Duganella dendranthematis: one gene and its partner. The main gene of each other region encodes a partner of the protein of the gene in region 2 in a complex. Links are inferred from orthologs where the notes say so. Each region holds a gene or a part of one and is shown on either strand. Other genes may lie near its edges.

Region 1 (7,968 bases), 740 kb from region 2 along the record:
TACGGGGCCGGCCAGCGGTAGCAGCAGGAAGAAAGCGATGCCCCAGCGCAGGAAATTCAGCAGCACCGGTGGCAACTGGTCGTGCACCAGCCGGCCGACGATGGCGTTGCCGGCCCACAGCAAGGGCGGCAAGGTCAGCAGGAAGATGGTTTTGGACGTCAGGCGCGTGGTCATTTTTATGTTTACACAACATTATTTTCAGGAGCATACCCGATCCGGCCCGCCACAAGCGATAGAAATAGCTTTGCAACGCCGGGGCGCGGTAAAATAGCCGTTGCTGATCCACCCACTTAGATAATATGAAACTTTCTAAACAACATTCGATGTACGAATCCGAGCACACCTTGTTCATCAAGGCGTTGAAGGAAAAGAACCCAGGTATTGAGGCAGGCCAGCAACTGGGCCGCGCGCTGCTGTGGGATCGTCCACCGGTTTCGCTGGATGAGCAACAGCGTCAGCTGGAATCGGCCGTCAAGCAACAAGCTTACGTCTACCAGAACAAACTCTAAGCACACGCGGGGCGGCAAGGATGTTGCCAGATCAGACGGCTGAGGTGCAGCCGCCGGAACAGGACGCTGCGGTTGCCGACGCGGTTGCCGTCACAGCCGAAGTTTCCGCCCTCGCCCGCCTGTACGGTGAGCCGCTGCTCAAGCTGCCCACCGACCTGTACATCCCGCCGGACGCGCTGGAAATTTTCCTCGATGCGTTTGAAGGTCCGCTGGACCTGCTGCTCTACCTGATCCGCAAGCAGAACTTCAACATCCTCGATATCCCGATGGCGCAGCTGACGCTGCAATACCTGAAGTATGTCGACCAGATCCGCCTGTCCAACCTGGAGCTGGCGGCCGAGTATCTGCTGATGGCGGCCATGCTAATCGAGATCAAATCGCGCATGCTGCTGCCGCAGCGCCAGGTCGACCTGGACGTGGAAGCGGACGATCCGCGTGCCGAGCTGGTGCGCCGACTGCTGGAATACGAACAGATCAAGCTGGCCGCGTACGACCTCAACGCCATCCCGCAGCTCGACCGCGATTTCACCCGCACCGAAATCTTCATCGAGCAGAGCCTGGTGCCGACCTGGCCCGAGGTGGTGGCCAGCGACCTGCAACAAGCGTGGCTGGATGTGATGAAGCGGGCCAAGCTGACCCAGCATCACAAGATCAGCCGCGAAGAGCTGTCGGTGCGCGAGCACATGACCGGCATCCTGCGGCGGCTGCAATCGGCCCGCTTTGTCGAGTTTGCCGATTTGTTTGACGTGGCCGGCGGCGTGCCGGTGGTGGTGGTCAACTTTGTCGCGCTGCTGGAGCTGGCCAAGGAAACCCTGATTGAAATTACCCAGGCCGAACCGTTCGCACCGATTTATGTGCGGCTGGCCTACTCGCCGGCGTGAGCCGGCATACGAATGAGCTTACACCATGAAAATCATCACCTCGATTGAAGAACTGCGCGACCAACTCAGTGGCCAGCTGCGCACCGCCTTTGTCCCGACCATGGGCAATCTGCATGAAGGCCACCTGTCGCTGATGCGTCTGGCGCGCAAGCACGGCGACCCGGTGGTGGCGTCGATCTTCGTCAACCGCCTGCAATTCGGCCCGAACGAAGACTTCGACAAGTATCCGCGTACCTTCCAGGCCGACGTCGAGAAGCTGGAGAAGGAAGGCGTGTACGTGCTGTTTGCGCCGACCGAGAAGGATCTGTATCCGGAGCCGCAGGAGTACCGCGTGCAGCCGCCGGACGGCCTCGGTAATACGCTGGAGGGCGAGTTCCGTCCGGGCTTCTTCAACGGCGTGTGCACGGTGGTGACCAAGCTGTTCTCGTGCGTGCAGCCGCGCGTGGCGGTGTTCGGCAAGAAGGATTATCAGCAGTTGATGATCATCCGGAATATGTCGCGCCAGTTCGCCATGCCGACCGAGATTATCGCCGCCGAAACGTATCGCGCGGACGATGGCCTGGCGCTGTCGTCGCGCAATATGTATCTGTCGGCGACCGAGCGGGCTGAAGCGCCGGCACTGTACCAGACGCTGAATGCGGTGGCGGACGAGGTCCGTTCGGGCCATCTGGATGTGTTCCAGCTGGAGCACAAGGCGATGGACGATCTGGCCCAGCGCGGCTGGAAGCCGGATTACATTTCGATCCGCAAACGCGGCGACCTGCAACCGCCGAACGCCGGCGATCTGGCGCAAGGCACGCCGCTGGTGGTGCTGGCCGCCGCCAAGCTGGGCACGACTCGCCTGATCGACAATCTGGAAATTTAAGGTTTGCCGCCGGGCGCCGCAACGGCTGGCGCGGCCGGCAACACGGTCGCGCCTTGCGGCGTCAGCTGGAGAATGACCGCCGGCGTGCTGATTGCCGGCGCCGACGCTTGCACTGGCGCGGGCGGCTGACGCGTCAGCAAGTTCACCATGAGACCGATCATGGCGATGAACATCCCGATGATAGCGATAAGTACCCCAACGATCCATTTGATGATCTCGGCCTTCACCGTCTCAGCCGAACTTTCTATCTTGGCGTCAATCGCGTCAAAGCGAGCGTAGACAAGTCCGAACTGCGAACGAACGCCCTCGAAGCGCTCGGTCATGGTGACCCGCAAGTCGTCCACAGCGGTGCGAACGTCGCCCACCTTATTGTCGATATACTCCCTGTCGGAATTGGCGTTCATGATGGAGCCATCATGCGCCGCGCAATCGGGGGCGTCAACGGCTGCGCGTGCGGTGTTTGAGGCAGATCAGGCGGCGACGTTTTGGGCCCAGGCCAGGGCTGACAGATGCGCCTTGTTGACATCCAACGGGCTCAGCTTGAGGGTCGCGGCCAGCGAGGCTACCAGGTCCGAATTCAGTTCGCAGGCCTCGGCCAGCGCCAGATAAGGCCCGTACTTGCCGCCGCGCGTCAGCAGCGCCGCCACCACGTCGTCGGACAGCTGGATGTTGGCCAGCACTTCCTGCATCGGAATCCCCAATAGCCGGTCCAGCAGCGAGAACATGCCCGCCACGAAGACATTTTCCGCTTCGCTCTTGCCCAGCGCAGACTGCGCCAGCAGCTCGGCCAGACGGCCGCGCACCACCGCCGTTTCCAGCAGCACCGGCGAATAGCCCGAGGTACTGGCGGTTGCCAGCAGCAAGGTCAGCCAGCGGTACAGCGGCTGGTAACCCAGCAAGGTCAGCGCCTGGCGCAGCGACTGCACTTCCCTGCCCGCGCCGAAGCCGGCCGAGTTGATGAAGCGCAGCAGCTTGTACGACAGCGTTGCATCGCGCTTCAGCACCGCCTCCAGTTGGGCGATATCGGCGTTCTGGCGCACCATCTGCATCAGCTGCATGATGATGGTCTGGGCCGGATTCAGGCCTTTGCTGTCGGTCGAGGGACGCGGCGTCAGGTGGAGTTTGCCAACGAAGGCGTTCAGGCCCAGCGCGGCGCAGGCGTCGAAGTCGGCCCAGTTGCTGACCGGGCGGGCGATCATGCCCACGCTGGTTTGCTTCAGGCCGGCATAGGTGCGGGCCTGGGTGGCCACATCGGCGCCGGTGAAGCGCATTTCAACATAGGATGCAATGCTCGGCAGACGACTGCCGATGCGCGCCAGGTCGGCCTCCCGCAGCAGCACGCCGACGTCGCCGGCGCGCAAGCCCTGTACCGCCGCCAGCGTATCCGGATTGGCCAGCTCGGCAGCCTTGATCGACAACACCGTGCGTTCCGGCGGCAGCGCGTACAGCGCATCGGTCGACAGCATGGCCGGCACGGCTTCGAGGAACAGGGTCTTGTCGCGCAGCAGCCAGCCGTCATCCTCATCGACCACCTGGCCGGCGACGAAGCCGACCAGCGACTCTAGCGCCTCCAGCGTGGACGCCGCGCCGCTGCTGGACTGTTGCCAGCACAGCTCGTAGCCGACCACGCGCTGCTTGGGGTCGAGCAAAGGTTCACGGACGATGAAGTTAGTCTGGTGCATGATTCACAATACCCCAAAACGAAAGGGTCTGACCCCGTACGAGGTCAGACCCTGGCCGCAGCGGTGTGCGGGGGTGCACGGGTGCCGCTGACAGCCGCGTAACACTTAGATCAAGCGCCGAGTTTCTCGAAGATCTTGTTCAGTTTTTCGTCCAGCGTAGCGGCGGTGAATGGTTTCACCACGTAGCCATTGGCGCCGGCCTGGGCCGCCGCAATGATGTTTTCCTTTTTCGCCTCGGCGGTCACCATCAGTACTGGCAGTTTGGCCAGTGCTGGATCGGCACGAATGTTTTGCAACATCGTCAGGCCGTCCATGTTCGGCATGTTCCAGTCGGACACGACGAAGTCGAACGATTCGGCGCGCAGTTTGGCCAGCGCCATCACGCCATCTTCTGCCTCGTCGACATTGGCATAACCCAGTTCTTTTAACAGATTCCGGACGATGCGGCGCATCGTCGAAAAATCGTCAACAACTAAAAATTTCATCTTTGGATCAGCCATGAATTGCTCCGTTGTTTCTCTACGCGGTTGTTAATATTGCCTACTAATCGTGCCCACATCGGCATTAAGTTGTAGGATAGCATTTTCGTTGCCTGAAGGCGAACAAAGTAGCAGTAAAACGTCACAGTTGCACGATTAAACACGCAAGGCGCGCATCCCATGCTGTGCCAGGTGTCCAAGAACCATGCCCGGCAGTGCCTGGAGTGCCCCAACTTCGTGCGCCGCGCCGACCGCAATCGCCTCGCGCGGCATGCCGAACACCACGCAACTCGCCTCGTCCTGGGCAAAATTATACGCTCCGGCGTTGCGCATCTCCAGCATCCCCGCCGCGCCATCCTTGCCCATGCCAGTCAGGATAACACCGACCGCGTTCTTACCGGCGGCTTGTGCAGCAGAACGGAACAAAACATCGACCGAGGGCCGGTGCCGGTTGACCGGCTCGGCCTGGTCGATGCGGGTCATGTAGTTGGCGCCGCTACGGGTCAGGTACAGGTGCGAGTGACCGGGCGCGATGTAGGCATGGCCCGGCAGCACGCGCTCATTGCCCTGCGCTTCCTGCACCGAGATCTTGCACAGCGAATCGAGGCGCTTGGCGAACGAGCGGGTAAAGCCTTCCGGCATGTGCTGAGTGATCAGGATGCCGGGACAGTCGGACGGCATCTGCATCAGGAATTCGCGGATGGCCTCGGTGCCGCCGGTGGAGGCGCCGATGATGATCAGTTTTTCCGACGACAGCAGCGGATTGCGCAAGGCCGACAGCGGCGATGCGGCATGGCCGTCCGCGCCCGGCTGCGGCAGGCGACGCGCCTGCACGCGCGCCTTGGAAGCGGCGCGGATCTTGTCGGTAATCAGTTCGGTGTACTCGCGCATGCCGGCCTGGATCGAGATCTTCGGCTTGGTGACGAAATCGACCGCGCCCAGCTCCAGCGCGCGCATGGTGATTTCCGAGCCGCGCTCGGTCAGCGACGACACCATCAATACCGGCATCGGTCGCAAGCGCATCAGTTTTTCCAGGAAGTCGAGGCCGTCCATCTTCGGCATCTCGACATCCAGCGTCAGCACGTCGGGGTTGGTTTGCTTGATCAGTTCGCGCGCCACCAGCGGATCGGGCGCCACGCCCACCACTTCCATGTCGGGTTGCGAGTTGATGATCTCGCTCATCACGCTGCGTATCAGTGCGGAGTCGTCGCACACCAGGACTTTGATCTTCATAAAAAGGCTTTCTTGTTATTTAAAACAGATCGATTTCGCCACCCACCGGCGCCACCTTGAGGCGGCTGGCATATTCGATTTCCCGCTTGACCAACGTATCGTTATGGCTCTGCATCAGTTTCTTGACCAACACCTTGCCGGTGCGCGGGAAGAAATACACTTTGCGCGGGTAGATGTCGTTCAGATCTTCCGCCACCACGCGGATTTTTTCCACCTTGAGGAAGTTCAGCACGAAGGCGGCGTTGCGTTCGCCGACGTTGATGGCGGTGAAGCCCTTCAGCACCGCGCCGCCACCGAATACCTTGGCTTCCAGGTTTTCGCGCCGGGCGCCGGCCTTCAGCAAATCATTGATCAGGATTTCCATCGCGTAGGTGCCATAGCGCGCCGAGGCCGATACCGGGCTGCCGTCGCCGCCGCCGTCCGGCAGCATGAAGTGGTTCATGCCGCCCAGGCCGGTGACACGGTCACGGATGCAGGCCGACACGCACGAACCGAGCACGGTGACGATCAGCATGTCCTTGTTGGTGAAGTAATACTCACCGGGCAGAATCTTGGCGGCCTGGCAGTCGAACGTGCGGTCAAAATAGACGTTCGTGGCAAATTGTTCGAGGTCCATGTTTTATTCTCATGTGCGTTGCGGTGCTTTACGGGCCGCAGCGGTATCGTCCAATTCGTAGACGGTCTTGCCGCGCAGTTTCAACGACTCCGAGACATACAGGAAATTCTCCGAGTGCCCCGCAAACAGCAGCGCATCCGGCTTCATCAGCGGCACGAAGCGCGACAGAATCTTGCGCTGGGTGGCCTTGTCAAAGTAAATCATCACGTTGCGGCAGAAAATGGCGTCGAACTGGCCGCTGATCGGCCAGCTGTCCGCCAACAAGTTCAACTGCTTGAACGTTATCATATTCCGCAGTTCAGGCCGCACGCGTGCCATACCTTCGCGGTCGCCCTTGCCTTTGAGGAAGAAGCGGCGCTGGCGTTCGGGCGACATCTTGTCCAGCCGGTCCATGCCGTAGACGCCGTTGGCGGCGGTCGCCAGCACATTGGTATCGATATCGGTGGCGACGATCTGCACGTTCGGCGTCAGCGTGTTGAACGCTTCGCACACCGTCATGGCGATCGAGTACGGCTCTTCGCCGGTGGAGCTGGCGGAACACCAGATGGTCAGCGGCTCGCGCTTGCCCTTGACGTGGTCGGCCAGCAGCGGGAAGTGATGCGCTTCGCGGAAGAACGAGGTCAGGTTGGTGGTCAGGGCGTTGGTGAACGATTCCCACTCTTCGCCCAGGCGGCCGGCTTCCAGGTCGTCCAGGTATTTGGCGAAGGAATCGATGCCGGTGGCGCGCAGCCGGCGGGCCAGACGGCTGTAAACCATCTCCTGCTTGCTGTCGGCCAGCGAGATGCCGGCGCGTTTGTAGATCAGTCCGCGTACGCGTTCGAAGTCGCGCGCGTTGAAGTCAAATTCCTTGACCGTGTCTTTGCTTTGCGGCATATGTTAACCCTTCTCTGGTACTGCTTACTAACAATGCCCGCCGTCATTCCCGCGCAGGCGGGAACCCATACTCAGCATGGGCACCCGCATGCGCGAGTGCGACGACCACTTAAAATTCTTCCCACTCGTCGGCGCCCGAGGACGCCGCTGTGGTTTTCTTCGGCGCGGCCGGACGCGCGGCAGCGGTCGGTGCTGGCGCTGGCGCCGATGCCGGACGCGATGCGGCGGCAATGGCTGCGCGTTTCGGCGCGGCGGCCGGCTTGACCACAGCGCGCTGCGGCGCCGGAGTCGGTGCGCGGCGCACCGCCGTGTCATGCGACAGCTTGAAGATGCTGACCGCCTGCGACAGCAACTCGGCCTGCTCCTGCATGCTTTCCGCTGCCGCAGCCGCCTCTTCCACCAGGGCCGCATTCTGCTGCGTCATCTCGTCCATCTGCGAAATCGCCTGATTGACTTCCTCGATGCCATTGCTCTGTTCCTGGGTGGCGGCGGTAATCTCGCCCATGATGTCGGCCACCTGGCGAATCGACGTCACGATCAGGTCCATGGTCTGACCGGCTTCGTCCACCAGCTTGCTACCGGCATCGACCTTGTCCACCGAGTCGGTGATCAGTTCCTTGATTTCCTTGGCCGCACCGGCCGAGCGCTGCGCCAGGTTGCGCACTTCCGACGCCACCACGGCGAAGCCACGGCCCTGCTCACCAGCACGGGCCGCTTCCACCGCCGCATTCAGCGCCAGGATGTTGGTCTGGAAAGCGATACCGTCAATCACCGAAATAATGTCGGCGATCTTGCGTGACGATTCGGTGATCGACCCCATGGTCTGTACC
Region 2 (8,145 bases):
ACTGGCGGTGGAAGACCCACGCATTGTGGCCAACGTGATTAAGGAATGGATAGGCGCCAATGACTGAGAATACCGGACTGCAAAAAGCCGCCATCCTGATGCTGGCGATGGGCGAAACCGAGGCCGCCGAGGTGATGAAATTCCTCGGCCCGCGCGAGGTGCTGAAGCTCGGCGCCGCCATGGCCACCATGAAGAACGTGCCGCACGAGGAAGTGGTCGGCACGCTCGACAATTTCCGTGACATGGTCGCGGCCGCCTCCACCGTGGGCCTGGATTCGGACGAGTACATCCGCCAGGTGCTGACCAAGGCGCTGGGCGACGACAAGGCGTCGGTGCTGCTGTCGCGGATTCTGGGCGGCAAGGACGCCTCCGGCATCGAGTCGCTGAAGTGGATGGATTCGCAATCCGTCGCCGAGCTGATCCGCAACGAACACCCGCAGATCATCGCCACCATCCTGGTCCACCTGGAGCGCGACCAGGCCTGCGAGATTCTCGGCAACTTCACCGACCGCCTGCGCAACGACGTGGTGCTGCGTATCGCCACGCTGGACGGCGTACAGCCGGCCGCGTTGCGCGAGCTGAACGACGTGCTGACCAAGCTGCTGTCGGGTAACGAGAACATCAAGAAATCGACGCTGGGCGGGGTGCGCGCGGCGGCCGAGATTCTTAACTTTATGTCCGGCGAGCAGGAAAGCTCGGTCATGGACAACATCAAGAACTACGACAACGATATGGCGCAGAAGATCATGGACGAGATGTTCGTGTTCGATAATCTGATCGATATCGACGACCGCGGCATCCAGCTGCTGCTGCGCGAAGTGCAGTCGGAAATGCTGATCGTCGCGCTCAAGGGCGCCTCGCAGGAGCTGCGCGACAAGATCTTCAAGAACATGTCGGCGCGCGCCTCGGAAATGATGCGCGAAGACCTGGAGTCCAAGGGTCCGGTGCGCCTGTCGGAAGTGGAAACCCAGCAAAAGCAAATTCTGCAAATCGTGCGCCGCCTGGCCGACGAAGGCCAGATCGTGCTCGGTGGCAAAGGTGAGGATTCCTTCGTTTAATGAGTATGCACAGCAAAGACGCGCAGCCGGCCTTCAAACGCTGGGAAATGACCTCGTTTGGCGACGAACGCCCCAGCACGGTGGCGCTGCGCGAAGCGGAACAGCGCGAGATCGACGCCGAGAACGCCCGGCTGGAAGCCGAACAGCGGGTGCACGAAGCCTTGCAGGCGCAGCAGCAGCAAATGGAAATGGGGCCGCCGCTGCCGCCGCCCATCGAATACCCCACCGTCGAGGAACTGGAAGGCATCCGCGAGGACGCCCGCAAGGATGGCTACCAGGAAGGTCATGAGGCCGGTCACGCCGACGCCATGGAAGTGGCCAAGGAAGCGCTCAAGGGTGAACTGGAGCAAGTGCGCGTTATCGCCAACAACTTTAGCACCGCACTGCAGGACGCCGACCAGCTGATCGCCAACGAGGTGCTGGAACTGGCGCTGCAACTGGCCAAAGGCATGCTGAAGAACGCCTTGCAGGTCAAGCCGGAGCTGATCCTGCCGATCGTGCGCGACGCCATCGAATACCTGCCGGTGCTGCAACAACCTGCCCTGCTGGTGCTACATCCGGACGACGCCGCCACTGTGCGCGCCGGCATCGGCGAGGAGCTGGACAAGGGCGGCTGGCGCGTGGTCGAAGACCCGTCGGTCGGCCGTGGCGGCTGCAAGGTCGATACCGCCAGCAACACCATCGACGCCACCGCCGCCGCGCGCTGGCAGCGCCTGAGCCATGCGCTCGGCAAGGAAGTGGACTGGCTGGACTGACGCCATGGACACCATCGACCGCAGCCCCGCCGGCAACACCGCCCCCGCCGCCAGCCCGCACGCCGGCCGCTGGAAATCCTACCTCAGCGATTGCGCCGCCCTGACCAGCATGGTCGAGCCGATGCAGATCTCCGGCCGCGTCACGCGCGTGGCCGGGCTGGTGATGGAAGCGGTCGGCCTGCGCCTGGCGGTGGGCGCCGCCTGCACCATTCCGCTGCCCAACGGCGGCAAGATCGAAGCCGAAGTGGTCGGCTTTGAAGGCGACAAACTCTTCCTGATGCCGCAGTCGGACGTCGAAGGCGTGGTGCCCGGCACCCGCGTCTTCCCGGTCGAGCCGGCCATTCCGAAACCGGGCAGCGTGGCCCATCCGCGCCGCCGTCCGAGCGACCGCGCGCGCCACCTGCCGGTCGGCGTCGAACTGCTGGGCCGGGTGGTCGATGCCGCCGGCCGCCCGCTGGACGGCAAGGGCCCGATCAACGCCGTCGACAGCGCGCCGATCAACACCCGCCCGGCCAATCCGCTGGGCCGCGCGCCGATTGTCGAGACGCTGGACGTCGGCGTGCGTTGCATCAACGCCATGCTGACCGTGGGACGCGGCCAGCGCATGGGCCTGTTCGCCGGCTCGGGCGTCGGTAAATCCGTGCTGCTGGGCATGATGGCGCGCTACACCGAAGCCGACATCATCGTGGTCGGGCTGATCGGCGAGCGGGGCCGCGAGGTCAAGGAATTCATCGAGCAAATTCTCGGCGAGGATGGCCTGGCGCGTTCGGTGGTCGTGGCGGCTCCGGCCGATACGCCGCCGCTGATGCGACTGCAAGGCGCGGCCTATTCCACCGCGATTGCCGAGCACTTCCGCGACAAGGGCCAGAACGTGCTGCTGATCATGGATTCGCTGACCCGCTACGCCATGGCGCAACGCGAAATCGCGCTGGCCATCGGCGAACCGCCGGCCACCAAGGGCTATCCGCCGTCGGTCTTCGCCAAGCTGCCGGTGCTGGTCGAACGCGCCGGCAATGGCGAGCTGGGCGGCGGCTCGATCACCGCCTTCTACACCGTGCTGACCGAGGGCGACGACCAGCAGGACCCGATTGCCGACTCGGCGCGGGCGATCCTGGACGGCCACATCGTGCTGAACCGCCGCCTGGCCGAAGCCGGCCACTACCCGGCCATCGATATCGAACAGTCGATCAGCCGCGCCATGCACTCGATCACCTCGCACGAGCATCAGAGCAAGGCGCGCCAGCTGAAGCAACTGTTTTCGCGCTTCGAGCGCAGCCGCGACCTGATCAGCGTCGGCGCCTACGCCGCCGGTACCGACCCGGTGCTGGATCAGGCTATCCAATTGCATGATCGGATAGAAAATTTCTTACAGCAACAAATCACGGAACAGGTCACCATGGGCGAGAGTTTGGGGCAATTGACCTCTCTATTCGACTGATTGATCTGGCTGGACGTTCCTTATAATTCTCACCATGGCCTCCAAAGCGCAACTTGAAACCCTGATGGACCTGGCACGGCGTGAAACCGACGACGCCGCCAAGCGGCTCGGTGCGTCCCTGAAAGCCGTCGACGAGGCCAAGCAAAAGCACGAAATGCTGATCGGTTTCCGCGAGGAATACATCAAGCGTTTCGAGGCAGCCCAGGCGGCCGGTATCACGCCCATGGCCTACCGCAACTTCGTGGCGTTCATCGACAAGCTGGAAGTGGCGATCAAGGGCCAGCTGGAAATGATACGGCACGCCCAGCTGCGCAGCGAGCAAGAAAAAGCGGCGTGGCAAGGCAGCGAACGCAAGCGCATGTCGTATTCCACCCTGAACGACCGGGCCGATGCGGCGGCGCTCAAGCTGGAAAACAAGCGCGACCAGAAGGCCATGGACGAACACGCGGCACGCGGGGCGTACTACAAACGATGACACGAGAGAGCGCGTAACATGCAAAGCAATAACCTCCAGATTCCCAGCCTGAATGCCAATGCAGTGGCCGCGCCCAAAGTCAACCTGAACCTGAGTGCGGGCGGCGACAACAGCGCCTTCAAGCAAGCCCTGTCGCGCGAGATCGACCAGCGCCAGGCCAATAACACCAGCAGCAACCAGCCGGCCAAGGCCGCCGAACGGCCGAACGCATCGCGCGCCTCGGCGCCGAAACAGCAAGCCGCGCCGGCCAGGCAGGCGCAATCGGAGCAGGCCGACGCGCCAGCCAATACCAATAACGAAGCCGCCGCCGCGCCAGCTGCCGCGCCGGTGCAGGAAAAAACCGCCGCCAGCGATAGCGACAGCAGTGACAAAGACAGCGCCAACAGCGACGCCCAGGCAGCGCAAGCAGCCGATCCGGTAGCCGATATGCTGGCCCTGGTCGCAGCTTTCAATCAGCCTGCCGCGCCTGTTGCCGCACCGGCCGCCACTGCGGCGGACGCTGGCGCCATTGGCGCCGGTGGTGGCAGCGCCGCCGCGCTGGCCGCCGATGCCGCTGCGGCTGCGGCCGCCCAGGCTGCCGCAAGCGCCGCTGGCGCCGCCCTGCCCGCCGATCCAGCCACCGCTGCCGATGCCGCCGCACTCGCTGCCGATGCCGCCGCGCTGCAAACCGCCCAGGACCAGGCCGCCGCTGGCGCGGCCGACTTCAAGAGCACCTTGGACAAGGCCGGCACCGCCACGCAAACCGCCGCCGACGCAGCGACCTTGGCCGCCGCTGCCGCCGTCAAAGCCGCTGCCGGCAAGGGCGACGGCACCGACAGCCTCAAACCAGTGACCGTCGCCACCACCGTAGCGGGCGATGCTGCTGACAGCACCAAGGCCGCCGCGCAGCCGGCCGACAACGCCGCCGTGGCCGATGCCGCCGCGCCAAAAACCGGCGCCGACGCCATCAACCACATCGACACCAAGGCCGCGCCGAAGACTGACGCCCAGCCGCAAGTGTCGCAAACCCAGCAGCAACAGCAGGCGGCCGCCGATCCGGCCCAGCTGGCCGCCGCGCCCAAAGCCACCGCTGCCAACGCCGAGGCCGCCGCAACGCTGAAAGAACAAGCCAGCATCACCATCGCGCCGACCGCCAGCCATGCGGCGCAGGAGATCGCCAAGGCCACCGCCACCGCCGTGCCGACCGACAAGCTCAGCAGCCGCGTCGGCAGCCAGGCCTGGGACCAGCAACTGGGCCAGAAAATCATCTTCATGGCCGCCGGCGGCGAACAGAGCGCCACCATGGAGCTGAATCCGCCAGACTTGGGTCCGCTGCAGGTGGTGTTGAGCGTCAACAAGGACCAGGCCACCGCCGCCTTCAGCTCGGCCGCGCCGGAAGTGCGTCAGGCGCTGGAAAACGCCTTGCCGAAGCTGAAGGAAATGATGAGCGACGCCGGCATCCAGCTGGGCAGCGCCACCGTCTCGTCCAGCATGTCGGACCAGAGCAACAGCAGCTTCAGCCAACAAGCCAGCTCGGCGCAGAGCGGCAACGGTGGCGGCAGCGGCCGTTCGGGTGGCAGCTATGGGCGCGATAACAACAACCAGGCCGATGCGGCCCGCAGCGCGCCGCCGGTGCGCCGCCTGCCGGCCGGTGCGGTCGATACCTTCGCCTGAGCGGGCTCGGCCACAGCGCAAACCGGGACCGGCGCTCACGCCCTCCCGGTTTTGTTGTCTGTTACACTAGGGAAATGTCAAGCAGCACCGGGAACGCCCCTCTTTTCAGCGCTTCCGTCTGCCTTGGCGCGACTGATAATGACATAATGGCGGCGTGAAACACTCCGCAACATGAAGGGCTACTTTGAAAGCGAACCCAAAAATGAAAGCCGATCAGAAAGTTGAAGCACCCGCAGGCGGTGGCAGCAAAAAACTGATCATCATCATTCTGGCCGTGGTATTGGTGCTGGGCGCCGCCGGCGGCGGTGCGGCCTGGTTCTTCCTGCACGGCAAAGCCGATGCCGAAGAGCACGACGAGGCGCCGTCCAAGAAGAAAAAATCCAAGAAGCCGGCCGGTCCGGCGATTTACGAGCCGGTCGAACCATTTACCGTCAACCTGCAACCGGGCGAAAGCGGCGCCGACCAGTATCTGCAAGTGGCGTTCTCGCTGCAGGTGGCGGACGCCGAAACCCAGGAAGAGGTCAAGAAGAACATGGCCAAGGTGCGCAGCCGCATCCTGTTGCTGCTGTCGGCCAAGCACGCCGCCGACATCAACACGCCGGAAGGCAAGATCCAGTTGGCCAAGGAAATCATCACGGCGCTGAAAGAACCGTTTGAAGACCGTGGTTCGCCGCAAGAAATCGAAGACGTATTGTTTACGTCGTTCATCATCCAGTAAGTAGAAAGTAAGCAGAGCACACCCCATGGCTGATAATTTTCTATCCCAGGAAGAAGTCGATGCCCTTTTAAAGGGCGTCAACGGCGACCAGGACGATGTCGCGGCGGCGGAAGACGTCGCGGGCGTACGCACGTACAACCTGGCCACCCAGGAACGTATCGTGCGCGGCCGGATGCCGACGCTGGAAATTATCAACGAACGCTTTGCCCGCCTGCTGCGTGTCGGCCTGTTCAACTTCCTGCGCCGCAGCGCCGAGGTCTCGGTCGGCTCGGTGCGGGTCTCCAAGTATTCCGAGTTCATCCGTAACCTGGTGGTGCCGACCAACCTGAATCTGGTGCATATGAAGCCGCTGCGCGGCACCGCGCTGATGGTGTTCGATCCGGGCCTGGTGTTCCTGCTGGTGGACAACTTGTTCGGCGGCGACGGCCGTTTCCACACCCGCGTCGAGGGCCGCGACTTTACCCAGACCGAGCAGCGCATCATTTTGCGCATCCTGGACATCGTGTTCGAGGCTTACACCAAGTCGTGGGAGCCGGTCTATCCGGTCGAGTTCGAATACATCCGCTCGGAAATGAATACCCAGTTCGCTAACATCGCCACGCCGAACGAGGTGGTGGTGGCGTCGACCTTCACGGTGGAGCTGGGCTCGGTGTCGGGCCAGATCCACTTCTGCATGCCGTACTCGATGATCGAACCGATCCGCGACTCGCTGACCTCCAGCCTGCAAGGCGAGGCGCTGGAAGTGGACAAGCGCTGGATCCGCCTGATGACGCAGCAGATCCAGATCGCCGAAGTCGAACTGGTGGCCTCGCTGGGCACGGCCAAAGTCAATTTCGACGAGATCCTGAATATGCGGGTGGGCGACATCATCCCGCTGTCGATTCCGGAATTCATCTCGGCCACCGTGGACGGCGTGCCGGTCATGGATTGCAGTTATGGCGTGATGAATGGGCAGTACGCGCTCAAGGTCGAGAAACTGCTGGCCAATGCCGATAACCTTAAATAAGCAAGTAAATAAACCCGGAGAGAATCATGTCGGACAATCAAGACGATCAACCGCTGGACGATGACGATCCATGGGGTGCGGCGATCGCCGAACAGGCGCAGGCCGAAGCGGCCGCGCTGGAAAAGCAGCAAGCCGCGTCGCAAGCGGCCAGCGCCGCCGTGTTCAAGGATTTTTCCAGCACGCCGAGCAAGACCGAAACCCATAACGATATCGACTTCATCCTCGACATCCCGGTCCAGCTGACGGTGGAGCTGGGTCGCACCAAGATCGCCATCAAGAACTTGCTGCAATTGGCGCAGGGCTCGGTGGTGGAACTGGACGGCCTGGCCGGTGAACCGATGGACGTGCTGGTCAACGGCTGCCTGATCGCCCAGGGCGAGGTGGTGGTGGTGAACGACAAGTTCGGTATCCGCCTGACCGACATCATCACGCCTTCCGAACGTATCCGAAAATTGAATAAATGAAGCACGGACTGATTTCCTCTCTGACGATCGCGGCGGCCTTGGCCGCCGCGCCTGCGATGGCCCAGCACACTGTGTCGGGCACCATCGGCGGCGCCCATGCGGCCACACCGGCCGCCGCAGCCGCCACCGCGCAAGCCTCCACCGCCGCCACCGCTGCCACGCCGGCGCCGGCGGACACTGCGCCGACGGCCGGCGGCACGGCCGCTGCGGCGGCCGACAACGCTGCCGCGGCATCTGCCCCGGCCGCACCGGCTGTCCCGCTCACGCCAGCCGCGCCTGCCCCATCCGGCGCCATGGCCATGACCATCCCGACGCCGCAACCGGCCGCGCCATCGACCGGCGGCGGCCTGCTGCAAACCTCGCTGGCGCTGATCTTCGTGATCGGCCTGATGCTCGGCCTGGCCTGGCTGACCAAACGCTTCGGCCCGCGCAACTTCGGCGGCGGCAACAGCAACATCAAGCTGGTCGGCACGCTCAGCGTCGGCACGCGCGAGCGCATCCTGGTGGTGGAAGTGGGCGAGCAATGGATCGTGGTGGGCGCCTCGCCCGGCCGCATGAACGCGCTGGCCACCATGCCG

Evidence for each region.
Region 1: the proteins of fliM (region 2) and cheY are in contact, whole or in part, in a crystal structure (PDB 1F4V), measured with the Escherichia coli proteins. The link is inferred for Duganella dendranthematis from one-to-one orthologs.

What each region holds. Positions count from the first base shown.
Region 1 is NZ_CP051684.1:153,938-161,905, forward strand. The notes cover bases 2,743-5,488. They hold cheY (chemotaxis response regulator CheY), read right to left. Parts: upstream 4,438-5,488; coding sequence 4,048-4,437; downstream 2,743-4,047. Other genes in these bases: HH213_RS00835 (EAL and HDOD domain-containing protein), read right to left, coding at 2,743-3,937; HH213_RS00845 (protein-glutamate methylesterase/protein-glutamine glutaminase), read right to left, coding at 4,573-5,488. In the rest of the region: HH213_RS00810 (DMT family transporter), read right to left, coding at 1-174; HH213_RS00815 (DUF3460 family protein), read left to right, coding at 300-509; HH213_RS00820 (segregation and condensation protein A), read left to right, coding at 530-1,390; panC (pantoate--beta-alanine ligase), read left to right, coding at 1,416-2,255; HH213_RS00830 (hypothetical protein), read right to left, coding at 2,252-2,659; more of HH213_RS00835, read right to left, coding at 2,726-2,742; more of HH213_RS00845, read right to left, coding at 5,489-5,649; chemoreceptor glutamine deamidase CheD, read right to left, coding at 5,669-6,265; HH213_RS00855 (CheR family methyltransferase), read right to left, coding at 6,275-7,138; HH213_RS00860 (methyl-accepting chemotaxis protein), read right to left, coding at 7,248-7,968. UniProt on the Escherichia coli protein: Involved in the transmission of sensory signals from the chemoreceptors to the flagellar motors.
Region 2 is NZ_CP051684.1:891,986-900,130, forward strand. The notes cover bases 5,190-8,112. They hold fliM (flagellar motor switch protein FliM), read left to right. Parts: upstream 5,190-6,122; coding sequence 6,123-7,103; downstream 7,104-8,112. Other genes in these bases: HH213_RS30520 (flagellar hook-length control protein FliK), read left to right, coding at 5,190-5,379; fliL (flagellar basal body-associated protein FliL), read left to right, coding at 5,582-6,097; fliN (flagellar motor switch protein FliN), read left to right, coding at 7,130-7,567; fliO (flagellar biosynthetic protein FliO), read left to right, coding at 7,564-8,112. Also shown: flagellar motor switch protein FliG, read left to right, coding at 60-1,058; HH213_RS04235 (flagellar assembly protein FliH), read left to right, coding at 1,058-1,813; flagellar protein export ATPase FliI, read left to right, coding at 1,818-3,251; flagellar export protein FliJ, read left to right, coding at 3,286-3,726; more of HH213_RS30520, read left to right, coding at 3,745-5,189; more of fliO, read left to right, coding at 8,113-8,145. UniProt on the Escherichia coli protein: FliM is one of three proteins (FliG, FliN, FliM) that forms the rotor-mounted switch complex (C ring), located at the base of the basal body.